DNA from 3 places in the Paenibacillus sp. FSL R7-0313 genome. Region 1 is predicted to be linked to each of the others. Evidence: riboswitches for the same ligand, from Rfam matches in the RefSeq annotation. Region 1 holds a riboswitch; each other region holds the start of a gene.

The links. A riboswitch is a leader RNA that binds a small molecule or an ion and turns the genes downstream of it on or off. The one in region 1 is predicted to bind thiamine pyrophosphate.
Region 2: another riboswitch for thiamine pyrophosphate. It lies ahead of NSQ38_RS02595 (ABC transporter substrate-binding protein); the one in region 1 lies ahead of NSQ38_RS00435 (ECF transporter S component).
Region 3: another riboswitch for thiamine pyrophosphate. It lies ahead of tenA (thiaminase II); the one in region 1 lies ahead of NSQ38_RS00435 (ECF transporter S component).

What each region holds. Positions count from the first base shown of each region.
Region 1 covers NZ_CP150219.1:119,657-123,949, reverse strand. The annotation lists gene NSQ38_RS00445 (pectate lyase) at 1-8, shown strand, start outside; gene NSQ38_RS00440 (copper amine oxidase N-terminal domain-containing protein) at 198-1,151, opposite strand; TPP riboswitch at 1,312-1,422, shown strand; gene NSQ38_RS00435 (ECF transporter S component) at 1,653-2,246, shown strand; gene NSQ38_RS00430 (ABC transporter ATP-binding protein) at 2,247-3,818, shown strand; gene NSQ38_RS00425 (energy-coupling factor transporter transmembrane component T) at 3,793-4,293, shown strand, end outside.
Region 2 covers NZ_CP150219.1:628,129-632,421, forward strand. The annotation lists gene NSQ38_RS02585 (ATP-binding protein) at 1-910, opposite strand, end outside; gene NSQ38_RS02590 (SIR2 family protein) at 900-2,309, opposite strand; TPP riboswitch at 2,417-2,529, shown strand; gene NSQ38_RS02595 (ABC transporter substrate-binding protein) at 2,751-3,791, shown strand; gene NSQ38_RS02600 (thiamine-binding protein) at 4,017-4,293, shown strand, end outside.
Region 3 covers NZ_CP150219.1:4,456,839-4,461,131, reverse strand. The annotation lists partial or broken gene NSQ38_RS19560 (endo-1,4-beta-xylanase) at 1-830, shown strand, start outside; gene NSQ38_RS19555 (sugar-binding protein) at 849-1,430, shown strand; TPP riboswitch at 1,637-1,734, shown strand; gene tenA (thiaminase II) at 1,851-2,510, shown strand; gene NSQ38_RS19545 (CotH kinase family protein) at 2,636-4,293, shown strand, end outside.

The DNA.
Region 1 (4,293 bases):
AATATTAAACAGGAGATTGAATCGCTGGAGTTGGTACAAGTTTAAGCTCCACGTGTGATTTGAAGTTAAAATATAACGCCAAAAAGAGCGTCCCAAGGTCATTGCCACACTGACTTTGAGGGACGCTTTTTGTAATGCGATGTCATAGTATAGTTCTTATCGTTCTGCTGAGCCATGTATTATAGCGGAGGCTCAAATTATTTTTCTCCCGGAACTTCAACGATGACTTTGCCTTTCTCGGGGGCAACAGAACCGGTATCAATAGAGCCCAATTTGTTCATGATCTCGTAAGAGGTTTCTTCAAGCATGCGAGAGTACTTGAATGATACGAGTGTTTGACCTGCTACGGAAGGACGAGTCCCTGCTTCAGCAACGGCTTTGGTTTTAATAAAGAACAGGTCACCGATGGTTCCAGCACTTTTGCTGATGTTGGCCTGCCATTGTAGTAGGGCACTTCCATTTTTGAGGATATAATAACTGATCAGATCGTTATCCTCAACAACGAAGAAACGATCTTTTTTGCCTTGTTCAAAAATGTATTCAATAGATGAATCCACTGGACCCAAAGGGTTGCGAATGTCCAGACGTGCTTGTCCCAGTTCAGAAAAGCGGGGCAGATGCAGTGCGGCTTCACGCGCCACAGTCAGATCGGAACTGTTATATTCTTTTACAATCGTAGCATCGGTAGTGTAAATGTAGGCTTCCTTGGCCTTCTGGTTCCACTGCACCTTGGCACCAAAAGCTTCACCGATGGCACGGAGCGGAAGCATCGCTTTACCATTCACCAGAATCGGCGCTGAGGATAATGTCGCATTCTGACCGTTTTTCTTCATTGTTTTGCTGTTAGGTGTAAGGACATACTTATCGCTGCCTGTATTAATGCTGATCTCTTTTGTTTTGTTATTGTAACCAAACGTATAGTTGCCGAGGAATTGAAGCTCCGTCAATGCCACGTACGTAATACCCTGCCGTATGACAACATCATATTGAGCTTGAACATTGTTAATATAAGCTGTCGGTTTAGGTTTGGTTGCTGCGGCTTCCGCCACAGTGGATGAGAGTAAGGCAGGTGCCGTGCCTGCGGTGAGTATCGAAGCGGCAAGGACCATTTTCCATGTTTTAAGCTGCCAAACAGAGTTGTAATCTTTCATCACTATCAATCTCCCTTCTAATGTTTAAGACGGACTACATAACCTAAATGTTTCATATTATGGAAAGTGAACCATCCGATGTCCTGTTCCCTGTTACCCCAAATAAAGCTTTTTCTAGGGATTGCCACAAATACCCATCTGATGTACATTAGAAGCAATGAAATAAGTGAACCGGGAGCTCAATGAAGTTGGGCTGAGAGAGTGGCCTTGTGCCGCTGACCGTACATCTGATCTGGGTAATGCCAGCGTAGAGAACATAGATTTGCGATATGTAAGGGTGAATTGTGGGGAATGAACGTGGATGAACATCTGACTCTTTGAACTGTGGTGATGTAGCTGCCAGGGCGGAGGGGTGCTGGTTGATATTCCGTATTTTCGACATCCATCCATTACATCATTGTGAGGATTGTACACTGTACGTAAGGCCTGCCCGGAACCGGGGAGGCTTTTTTCGTTTATTTTGATAACCCTCACAGGGAACAGAGGAAGGACGTAGAGAACATGGCAACAACAGCAGGCAACAAGCGATTGAAACTAACGGATATTCTGGTAACCATCGTGATCGCAGTGGTATTTGGGGTGATTTACAAGATATGGGGACCTACATATGACTTGATGAAACCATTTGGCGTTCATGCGGAGCAGATGATCTACGGCATGTGGTTTATGGCGGGCACGTTTGCTTTTGTTATCATTCGTAAACCAGGCGTGGCTATTCTTGCCGAAGTTGCGGCTTCAACGGTAAGTGCCTTTCTGGGCAGTGAATGGGGCATGTCCACACTTGTGTATGGTTTGTTGCAAGGGTTGGGAGCCGAGATATTCTTCGCCGCATTTTTGTATCGAAAAACCAATCTGTTTGTCACTTGTCTTGCAGCCATAGGAGCTGCAGCGGCTTCGCTTTTGCTGGATTATCAATACGGGTATATTGATTCACTCTCGGCTTGGAATTATACGTTATTTATCGGATTCCGCTTCATCGGAAGCATCTTGATTGCCGGAGTGTTTGCTTATTATCTCGCCAAAGCATTGGAACTGACCGGTGTAACACGCTCCCTCAGACCGGTATCCAAACAGGATTATGAGGCGTTGGATTAGATGAGCGGAGAGGGGAATTCGCAAGCGGTAAGTGTGACAAATCTAAGATGCAAGTTCCCGGGAGAGAAAGCCTTGGTATTTCAAGGCTTGTCTCTTTCTGTGCGTCAAGGAGAGAAAGTGCTGTTGCTTGGCCCGAGTGGCTCCGGTAAATCGACGTTATTGCAAATTCTGAGCGGTCTGATACCACGTTCGGTTGAGATTCCAATGAAATGTGATGATATTCAGGTTCCCGCCAAAGCAGGAGTGGTCTTTCAAGATCCGGATACCCAGTTCTGTATGTCCTTTACGGATGAAGAGATCGCATTTGTGCTGGAAAACCGAAATATTTCGCGTGAAGAGATGGCGGGTATGATTGAATATTATCTGGATCAGGTGGGGTTATCCTTTGAAAAGAATCGTGTATTAATCCAGTCCATGTCTCAGGGGATGAAGCAGCGTCTTGCGATTGCTTCGATGCTTGCCATGGACCCGGAGGTATTGTTTTTGGATGAACCCACTGCACTGCTGGATGATGAGGGTACTTCTCAGGTGTGGGATACCGTTAAACGGATCGCTAGTGATAAAACGATCATCATCGTTGAACACAAAATAAACAAGATTGTGGATATGGTCGACCGCATCATTGTGTTGTCACCTGAAGGAAAGATTGTGGCGGATGGGCCAGCGCAGCAGGTATTCACGGATGAACGAGGCAAGCTGAAGGCTTATGGAATCTGGTATCCAGGCATATGGGAGGAGCAAGAGCTGGCAGCTAAGGAAGAAGAGGGAAGTGCTTTTGGAGAGCTTCAAGTGTGTGTGGATCACGGCATCTCAAACTTGGAAGCACAGCAATCGTCTGGCTTATCCGTTACACCGGGTATATCCCCCATATCTCACGTCTCATCCTTATCACCTGGATCACCCACCTATCAGCCTGCACTGGACTTGAAGCAGTTCACCGGATGGCGTGGGAAAACACCCTTCATTCAGGTCGAGCAGGCCAAAGTATGGTATGGAGACTGGATTGGTATTGTCGGAGCTAATGGAGCTGGAAAGAGTTCATTGTTGTTATCTCTGATGAATATCCTGAAAACAACAGGTCATTATGAGGTTGTAGGCCAGCCTTCTGGCAAAACGGAGCAGCTTGCAGATCAAATCGCGTTTGTATTTCAGAACCCGGAGTTTCAATTTGTGACCAACACCGTCGCGGAAGAAGTGGAATTCTCATTGCTGGGGGGCAGGCTTACAACGGAAGAAAGACTTGTCAGGACTGATCATATGTTGAATCAATTTGGATTAATCGACCTGTCCGAGCGTCATCCCTACCAATTATCGATGGGGCAGAAACGACGCTTGAGCGTTGCCTCTGCACTGGTGAGAGAGCAGCGAATACTGCTGTTGGATGAACCTACTTTTGGACAGGATGCCCGCAATACGTTTGCCATGTTAGCACAACTGGAGCAATTGCGGAGAGAGGGAACAGCTATTGTTATGGTTACCCATGATCGTGAAATTGTAAAAAGATATTGCACCCGAATCTGGACGGTAGATGAGGGGAGGTTAACTGATGCAATTGTCGTTTCCTCACCGTGAAACCTGGCTTCATAACGTCAATCCGGGATTAAAGATGATCATTCTGACGATGATGTTTGTCATCGTTATCCTTATTCACAATCTGAATGTAATGGCCAATGTTGCTGTGGCGATGATGTTATTACTGTGCTGGACAGGTCACCCATGGTATAGATTGATCCTGTACGCGTCCCCATTCATTCTGGTGTTTATCTCCACATCTACAGGTATGATGATGTTTGGTAAGGGAGAGACCACATGGTATAAATGGGGACTGATTCACATAACCGAAGAGAGCTTTTATCGCGGTCTACACTTGGGTTTTCGCTCGCTGAGCATGGCGGCGGCTGGGTTACTCTTTGGTCTTACGACCAAGCCAGTACGGCTGTTTTATTCCCTGATGCAGCAGTGGAAGCTACCTGCAAAATATGCTTATAGTTTTCTGGCCGCGATGCGCATGATCCCAATTCTGCTGGATGAATTCCAGACGCTCCGT
Region 2 (4,293 bases), 510 kb from region 1:
CATCCTTTTTAGTTGAAGAAAAACTTGCATTTAACCACCAATTCATTTCATACCATAGTTTCCTAGAGTTAAATGGTATCGGTGAATCAGCAGTAATATAATCTTGATTAACGTTTCCCGCCTTCAAATTATAATTTTCTTTTTTTAACTGGACAACCAACTCTCTGAGTAGTCTGTACTCAGGCCTTTGATCGTCTGTGGGTTTTGCTCCTACAAGAAAATAAGCTAATTCATCAAAATTCATAAGCCAAAAAGGAATATATAGTGGGTTATGTGTATCATTGATTTTGAAAACCTTGGCTTCAGGAAAAGCGGTTGCATATTCCCCATGGGGGTCTATAAGAACCATTCTTGAGTTTGAATAATCATTGATAATTCTTTTAATCATCCCCGCGGTAGTATTTGATTTTCCACTTCCTGTTGAACCTAGTATCGCTGCATGTCGAAGTACAAGTTTATGTACATCAACAAATACATCTAAATTATCCGATGACGAATGTTTTCCAATAGGAGTGGAACCCAAACTTCCCTTTCCGTATATGTCCACTAAATCAGACTCTGTTACAATATGGACTTCATCATTTATAGTTGGATATAGACCAATCCCCTTTTCAAAATCTCCGTTACCTATCTTTTCTCCAACTAAGTTAACGGTTAGAAATCGTGATCCAATTGCTTGTTTTAATTCACTGTCATTAATCTTACTTGGAGTATTACTTACACTTGATACAATTCCATACGAAACTACATTACCAATAGGCATTTTTACAAAAGTTCCTATTTGACCAATTTTGTATACCTTGCCTTCTATTATTGGGCTAGAAGATGGGATGTTATCACTAATTTCTACTTCTACAATATTTGAATCGACTCGGATGATTTTCCCTAAAAAAGTAATATCATTTTCCATGCACAGCCTCCTCTATGCTCTTTTTCTTCCCTGAATTAGAAATGAGAAAAGCTGATAATTTTTTAAAATCGCCGAGTATGAATTTATCTTCTTGTTTGTCCCAATAAAAACTGCTTTCGTTGGCATTTCCGATACTATCATCATATTTCCATTGATACAGCCTGCCATTAGTAATCATTTTTTTTGGACCCATTACACAAAGGTTTAAATGTGTTATGGCAATTGACTCCATAAAATCAACTTGTTCATCCGAAAAGCACATACATACTGCATATAGCCGAGGATTCTGTCTTAAGCCATTGAAAATAATCTCATTGATATGCTGATCTGAAAAAGAATAACCAGAAAATATAAAGAGACGTTCTCCTTGCAATAAATAGTGTTTTAATTTATCAAAATATGCAATAAAAGGTTGCTTACGAGATAAATTATATTTTTCCTTTGAAGGGTAAACCACAAGTTCATTTTCTGGTACATCAACTTTTCCATTTCTAACAATTTTATAGTTGTCGGATAAACTGTCTTTTCTAAACTCCCAGTTTAAAGAACCATGTATTTTCCATAATCTTATCCAGTTAAAAGTCAAATCATTGTTACCTACTATTTTCTCAATACTCTCTGGCCAAAAAAATGGCTCGTATGAACCTACAAATCCGTCAAAATATGGAATTCGGTTATCTTCCATAGCTTTTTCTAATAATAAATCATAGTTAGTGGTAAAAATTTCTTTAATGCTATTTCTATTCGCAATGTCAAGCCATGCGAAAAATTTCCTGAGATCAGTAATATCTGCATCTTGCTCTTTAGCTTGAATGATATCAAATATTTTTTTGCATATTTGTTCATCTAACATTTGAGCGACTCTTCCATTTATTCCATCATATTCTCTTTCTTCTTTTTCCCCTGTTATCTCTCTTATTTGTCGGACATAGTTTAATATATCTTCTACACTAATATTTCTACCAGCATGTAGACTAGCTAAGCTATATTTAAGACTTGTAAAGTGTGGCTTAAGGCTACTATTAAGGCTTTCTTCAACATAATCTGTTAATCTGTAAATATTAGGTAGCCCAAATGCACAAGAACTTCCTGCTCCAAAAAAGAAACCTATATTTTTTGAATAGGACAATACCTTTTTAAGTTCATCCATCTCTTGAACTACATTTATTTGGCTCATATATTTACTCCTTATCGGCTCAGGGGGATGTGGGAATATACAAAAAAAATCTAAATTCATACATTTTTCGATAGTATGCACTTCGATTATACATTGATCACCAATATATTCCAACAACAAGATTTGCGAAAAATCCGATGCTTTTGCACTCAGCCAGATTGCCTTATATGATTCGCCACGATAATTAATGAAAATAACACATCCAAACAGGCTGTTATACATATGTATATCGGCCTGTTAGATAAGTTCATACGTGTACCCATCCAGTTCCTGACTGGACACGTTCCACCGGCTGGCCTATAATTACACCTAGTAATGCCCGTAACTTCATAGTTTCCCAGGGGAGTCGGAATTGGCCGGCTGAGAGTGTATCCCACCAAGATACTAACCCTTAGACCTGATCTGGATCATGCCAGCGTAGGAATCGGAGTATATCGAAATGGCACAGCCCTATGGCTGAACGCCACCTCTCTAACGCCTGCACGCGTCCCGGATTACGGGACGCTTTTTTAATGTTCTTTTATATAGCCAGAGAGCTAAAAAAAGTGACGTTATCCAGATCTCAACTGGTATAAATCTGTCGATTTATGCAAGATGATTGGATATGAAGCCAAGGAGTACCCCGTGCCACTCGGCCGGACATACCGAAGGAGAGAACCACAGATGAAATGGCGTAAAACGATGGGATTGTTGCTCTTATGCGTGCTTATGGTGACTGTAGCCGCATGTGGTGGCAAAGAAGCTGCCCCGGCAGAACAGAACAGCAACACAAATGCGGAAAGCAGTAACGAAGGTGACACTGCCGCCCTGAAAGATATTAAAGTGGTGCTCGACTGGACACCGAATACGAATCATACCGGCCTGTATACGGCTGTAGATCAAGGTTTTTACAAGGCCGAAGGCTTAAACATGGAGATTGTACAACCAGGTGCCGGTGGCGCAGATACGATGGTTGCATCGAACGAAGTGCCTTTTGGCGTAAGTTATCAGGAGAGTGTAACTCAAGCCCGCACACAGGGTGTGCCTCTCGTCTCCATTGCAGCAGTTATTCAGCATAATACATCCGGGTTCGCTGCTCCGGCGGATAGGAATATCAAATCACCGAAAGATTTTGAAGGCAAAACCTATGGCGGTTGGGGTTCCCCAGTGGAAGAAGCCGTGATGCAATCCATTATGGAAGGCGACGGAGCCGATGTATCCAAAGTGAAAAACATTAACATGGGTGATGCCGACTTTTTCACCGCAGTAAAACGAGACATTGATTTCGCATGGATTTTCTACGCTTGGACGGGGATTGAAGCCGAACTTCGCGGGGAACCAATCGACATGTTATATGTGAAGGATTATTCAGATGCATTGGATTACTACACGCCTGTCCTCGTAACAAACGAGCAGACGATCCAAAACGACCCTGAGTTGGTGAAAGCATTCCTGAAAGCCACCTCTGAAGGGTATCAATATGCGATCGATCATCCCGAAGACGCAGCGAACATTCTGATCAAGGCTGTACCGGATCTGGACAAGGAATTGGTCCTGGCAAGCCAGAAGTGGCTTAGTCCCAAGTACACAGATGACGCCCCGCGCTGGGGTGAGCAAAAACAGGAAGTGTGGCAGAACTACACCGACTGGATGTTTAGCAAAAAACTGCTGGATGAACAGATCGATGTGAGCAAAGCATATACGAACGATTTTTTACCCCAATAAAATTTCTCATATAAAACGAACTTAATATTTACACGAGGACGGAGAGGACAGAAATAACGTGAAAAAGCGAAGCGGTCGCCTTTATCACCGGATTTTCCCTTTAGAGAAGGGAATCAAAAAAAATCTGGGGATAACAGCGATTGGAGGGTTATTCTGTCATCGAAGTGGCAAGTGTAACCGTCATTAGTTCATTTTATATATTTTCGAAAGGAGCCGTGATCTCTCATGGCAAGCACACTACTTAGCATTCAGGTTATTCCGAAAACGCCAAATGGCGAGAACTCTTATCCATACGTTGATCGCGCCATTGAAGTTATTCAGCAATCCGGCCTGAAATATCAGGTGAACGCGCTCGACACCACGATGGAGGGGGAACTGGAGGAACTGCTGGAAGTTGTCCGTAAAATGCACGAGGTACTCGTGGAGGCTGGCAGCCCAAGCATCATCTCCCAGATCAAAATCGCCCATAGCCCTACCGGCTTCAGCATGGACACCCTGACGG
Region 3 (4,293 bases), 2.6 Mb from region 1:
TGGAATCCCCGCCCATCGACGAAATTGAAAAAACGATCAACATGTTCGTCGAACTTGGATTGGATATTCAGATCACGGAACTGGATGTGGATAGCGGAATTCCATTTGGTGAAGAGATGTCGGATGAAGTTGCGGTGAAACAGGCGTATCGATATAAGGAATTGTTGGATTTGTACCAAAAACACAAAGATCACATTTCTTCAGTTACCTTATGGGGACTTCAAGATGAGAAGTCTTACAACAACCAGGCGATGCTATTTGATTCAGCCCTGAAGGCCAAAAAAGCATACTGGGGACTTGTGGATGAATCCAGCTTACCTGTGTTGACACAGAGAGCCGTCTCACTTTCGGGTAAACCGGATATCAAAAAACAGTCACAAGATCCACTCTGGAACAAAGCGGTGTCTACTCCACTGAAGGGCGACTCTTCGGGATCAGCCAGTTTCCGCACCTTATGGGATCATAGTAACCTGTATATCCTTGTGGATGTTCAGGATGCGAAGGCAGATGTGAATGACAAAGTAGAACTCTTTGTTGATCTCAATAACGGCAAGACCACCTCATATGAAGCAGATGACCGACACGTAATCATTAAGCGGTCAGGCAAAGCTGAGGGCGCGGAGCAGCGTTCATATCGTGTACGTGAGACAAAAACCGGATATTCGGTTGAATTGTCCATTCCATGGGGTGGTATACAAATCGGATCAGAATATGAAGCAGGTTTGGATATCCGTGTGACGGATGGCGCTGCAAGTGGGACACAACCTTATAGTCCACTGTACTGGAATGATCGAACACAATCTCAGGAGCAAGATACAAGCAAATACGGCGTGATTCAACTCGCCCCTATGCCCAAATCTGCACAAGCTATGCAAGGGATTGTTCAGATTGATGGGAAGAAAGAAGCCCTATGGAATAAGGCTGTACCATTTGAAGTAAAAAGGTTGAATGAGACCGAAGGTGCAGAGGCAGTGGCTCGCGCAATGTGGTCAGGGGAGTATCTATATCTGCTGATTGACGTCACTGATCCAAACATCATCACAGATAGCATCAACCCATGGGATCAGGATTCGGTTGAGATTTTCCTGGACGAGAATCACCAGCGGACACCGTATTTTCAATATGATGATGCCCAGTTCAGAATCAGTGCAGACAATGTGGCAACCTTTGCAGGCAGTGCTTCACCCGGACGCCTTGTAAGTGCTGTGAAGAAAACGAATAAAGGATACCTCGTAGAAGCCAGAATCCAGTTGAATTCACTGACGCCAAAGGCTGGAAATGTCCTCGGTTTCGAGCTTCAAATTAACGACAACCAGGGCGGAGGTAAACAGAACGTAGCCAAGTGGAATGATACGACCAATGAGAGCTGGAGAAACACTTCCCAGTACGGAATACTCACTTTTGTCGAAAAAAACAAACTCGGGCATTAAATCGTTTGCAGTAATAGTAATAATAGAAACCATCATAACAGGGGATAAAACTCAACCATTGTTATGATGGTTTTCATCGTTTACATACGTCACCAAAGGTGATGAGGTGGGATACAAACTGCCTTGACTATATTTAACAGCCCTTGATATACTAAATGGATGTTATTTTTTCTTTTATGGGAACAAGAAAGTAATCAACTACATACAACCGTTTGCGAGGGAGCCTTAACCGGCTGAGAGGGTGTTAAACCGACCTTACCTGATTTGGATCATGCCAACGTAGGGATGCAACGATGAAACGCTGTACTTGGGTAGCTCATGCGAACCCCCTTGTTTTAGTGTATTTGTCTGCGAAACATCCTATGGATGTTTCGTTTTTTTGTTTTTAAATACATACATTATGAATTGGAGGAACACATATTGACTATTTCAGAGAGACTACACCAGGCAGCACAGCCTGTATGGAAGGAATGTCTTGAGCATCCCTTTGTTAAAGGGATCGGGGATGGTTCTTTACAGGTTGAACAATTTCGTTATTATTTGCTGCAAGACTACTTGTACCTGTTCGATTATGCCCGCGTATTTGCACTAGGTATCGTCAAGTCGCACGACCCCAAATTGATGCAGTTTTTTAGTAAAAACGTAGATAACATCCTGAATGGTGAAATGAAAATTCATCGTTCTTATATGGAGCGTTTAGGAATTACAGAGGATCATGTTTTTCAGGTAAAACCTGCACTGAAAAATGCAGCCTATACAAACTATATGCTCTCAGTTTCCCATGCGGGCGGTATAGCAGAAGTACTTGTATCGATTCTGGCCTGCTCATGGAGCTATGCAGAGATTGGTCAAGTTCTTGCCCAAAAGCCAGGTGCAGCTGATCATCCTTTTTATGGAGAGTGGATCACAGGATATGCTTCCTCTGAATACAACAGCAGCAATCAATCCCTTGTGGCGTTAACGGATAAGCTATTAGAAGGCTGTAGCGAGGAAACGTACCAACGAATGGAAGATATTTTCGTGATGTGCAGTCGCTTCGAGCTTGATTTTTGGGAGATGTCATGGAGGCTGGAGCCTTAAGTTCACTGGTCGTTCATTCAATTAGAGAGTACCATATGACGCCACTCATTCAGATTCATTTAAGAATTGCCATCTATGATGAATTACATATAAAAAGATTCAACAACAATCATGAGGTGATGGCAATGAGTATATACAAATGGCCTAAATTTATCGGTGTAGCGGTGTTATGTACTGCAATGCTGACGGCATGCAGCTCGACTAATCAAGGAAGTGTGGACTCGGAAAGCAATTCGACTGAAACAGAACAAACGAATACGGATAATCAGAGTAAAACGGAGAATACTGCGCAGACAGTAGGGTATGCCGATCAAATCAACAAAACTGAGGTTATGTCCATTTCGATTGATGTGGATGAAACGGCATGGAAAGAGATGCTGGATAATGCAAATGAGGAGCAGTACATCTCAGCTAATATTACGATTAACGGAACAACGATTGAAAACGTCGGAATTCGTCCAAAGGGTAACTCCAGCCTTCGGCAAGTTGCTAGCGATGATACAACGGATCGATATAGTTTCAAAATCAAATTTGATGAGTATGTTAAGGATCAAACTTGGATGGGGTTGGACAAGCTCGTTGTGAACAACATGATTAGCGACAATAGTTATATGAAGGAATACTTGAGTTATGACATCATGAGTTATATTGGCGTAGATGCACCTTTATTCGCATTCTCCAATATTAGTGTAGATGGAGAGACTTGGGGTTTGTATCTGGCTGTTGAAGACATTGACAGCGGATATCTCGCTCGAGCCAAGAATGATGAGGGTGAACTTTACAAGCCGAACAATGATGACAACATGGGGGCAGGAGGAATGGGAGGGCCAGATGGCAATCCTTTTGCACAAGGGTATGGAGATATGCAGCCTCCTACTGAAGGTATGGCGCCACCGGATGGTGCAAGTCCGCCGAATATGAACAGCGGGACAGGGGAAGATGGAGCGAATACACTACCGGAAGCAGGTATGAAGGGTAACCGTGGTCCAGGTGGTATGGATGGAAGCGGCAATGGTGTTTCATTGGTGTATACCGATGACAAATCATCCAGTTACTCCGCCATCTTCGACAATGCTGAGACCAAAACAACAGAGGAAGATTATCAGCGTGTCACTGAATCGCTCAAAAACTTGAGCACAGGTACCGAACTGGAGAAATATGTGGATGTGGACGAAGTTCTGAGATATTTTGCAGCCCACACGGTCGTTGTCAATATGGACAGTTACACGTCCAACATGGGACATAACTATTATCTGTATGAAAACGATGGACAGATCAGCATGTTGCCCTGGGACTACAACATGGCCTTCGGTGGATTTCAAGCTGGTTCTGCCTCCGATGTCGTGAATCTGGCGATTGATACGCCGGTATCAGGGGTCAGCCTGGACGAACGTCCAATTTTAGGAAAGCTCCTTGAGGTGCCGGAGTATAAGGCCAAGTATCATGAATATTTGCAGGAGATCGTAGATGGATACTTCGCAGACGGAAAATATGAAGAAAAAGTGCAAAGCCTGAACAACATGATCTCAGAATATGTGAAGCAAGACCCTACAGCGTTTATTACGTATGATAAGTACGAGGAAGCTGTTACAGAATTGACCAAACTTGGCACGCTGCGTGCAGAAAGTATACAAGGGCAACTGGACGGAGATATCCCTTCCACGACCGAGAAACAAAAAGAGGACTCGGATTCACTGATTGATGCTTCTTCGGTTGACCTGTCCAAACTGGGTGAAAATAATACGCGAGGAGGCATGGGAGGTCGCGGTCGTGAAGCTGCAGA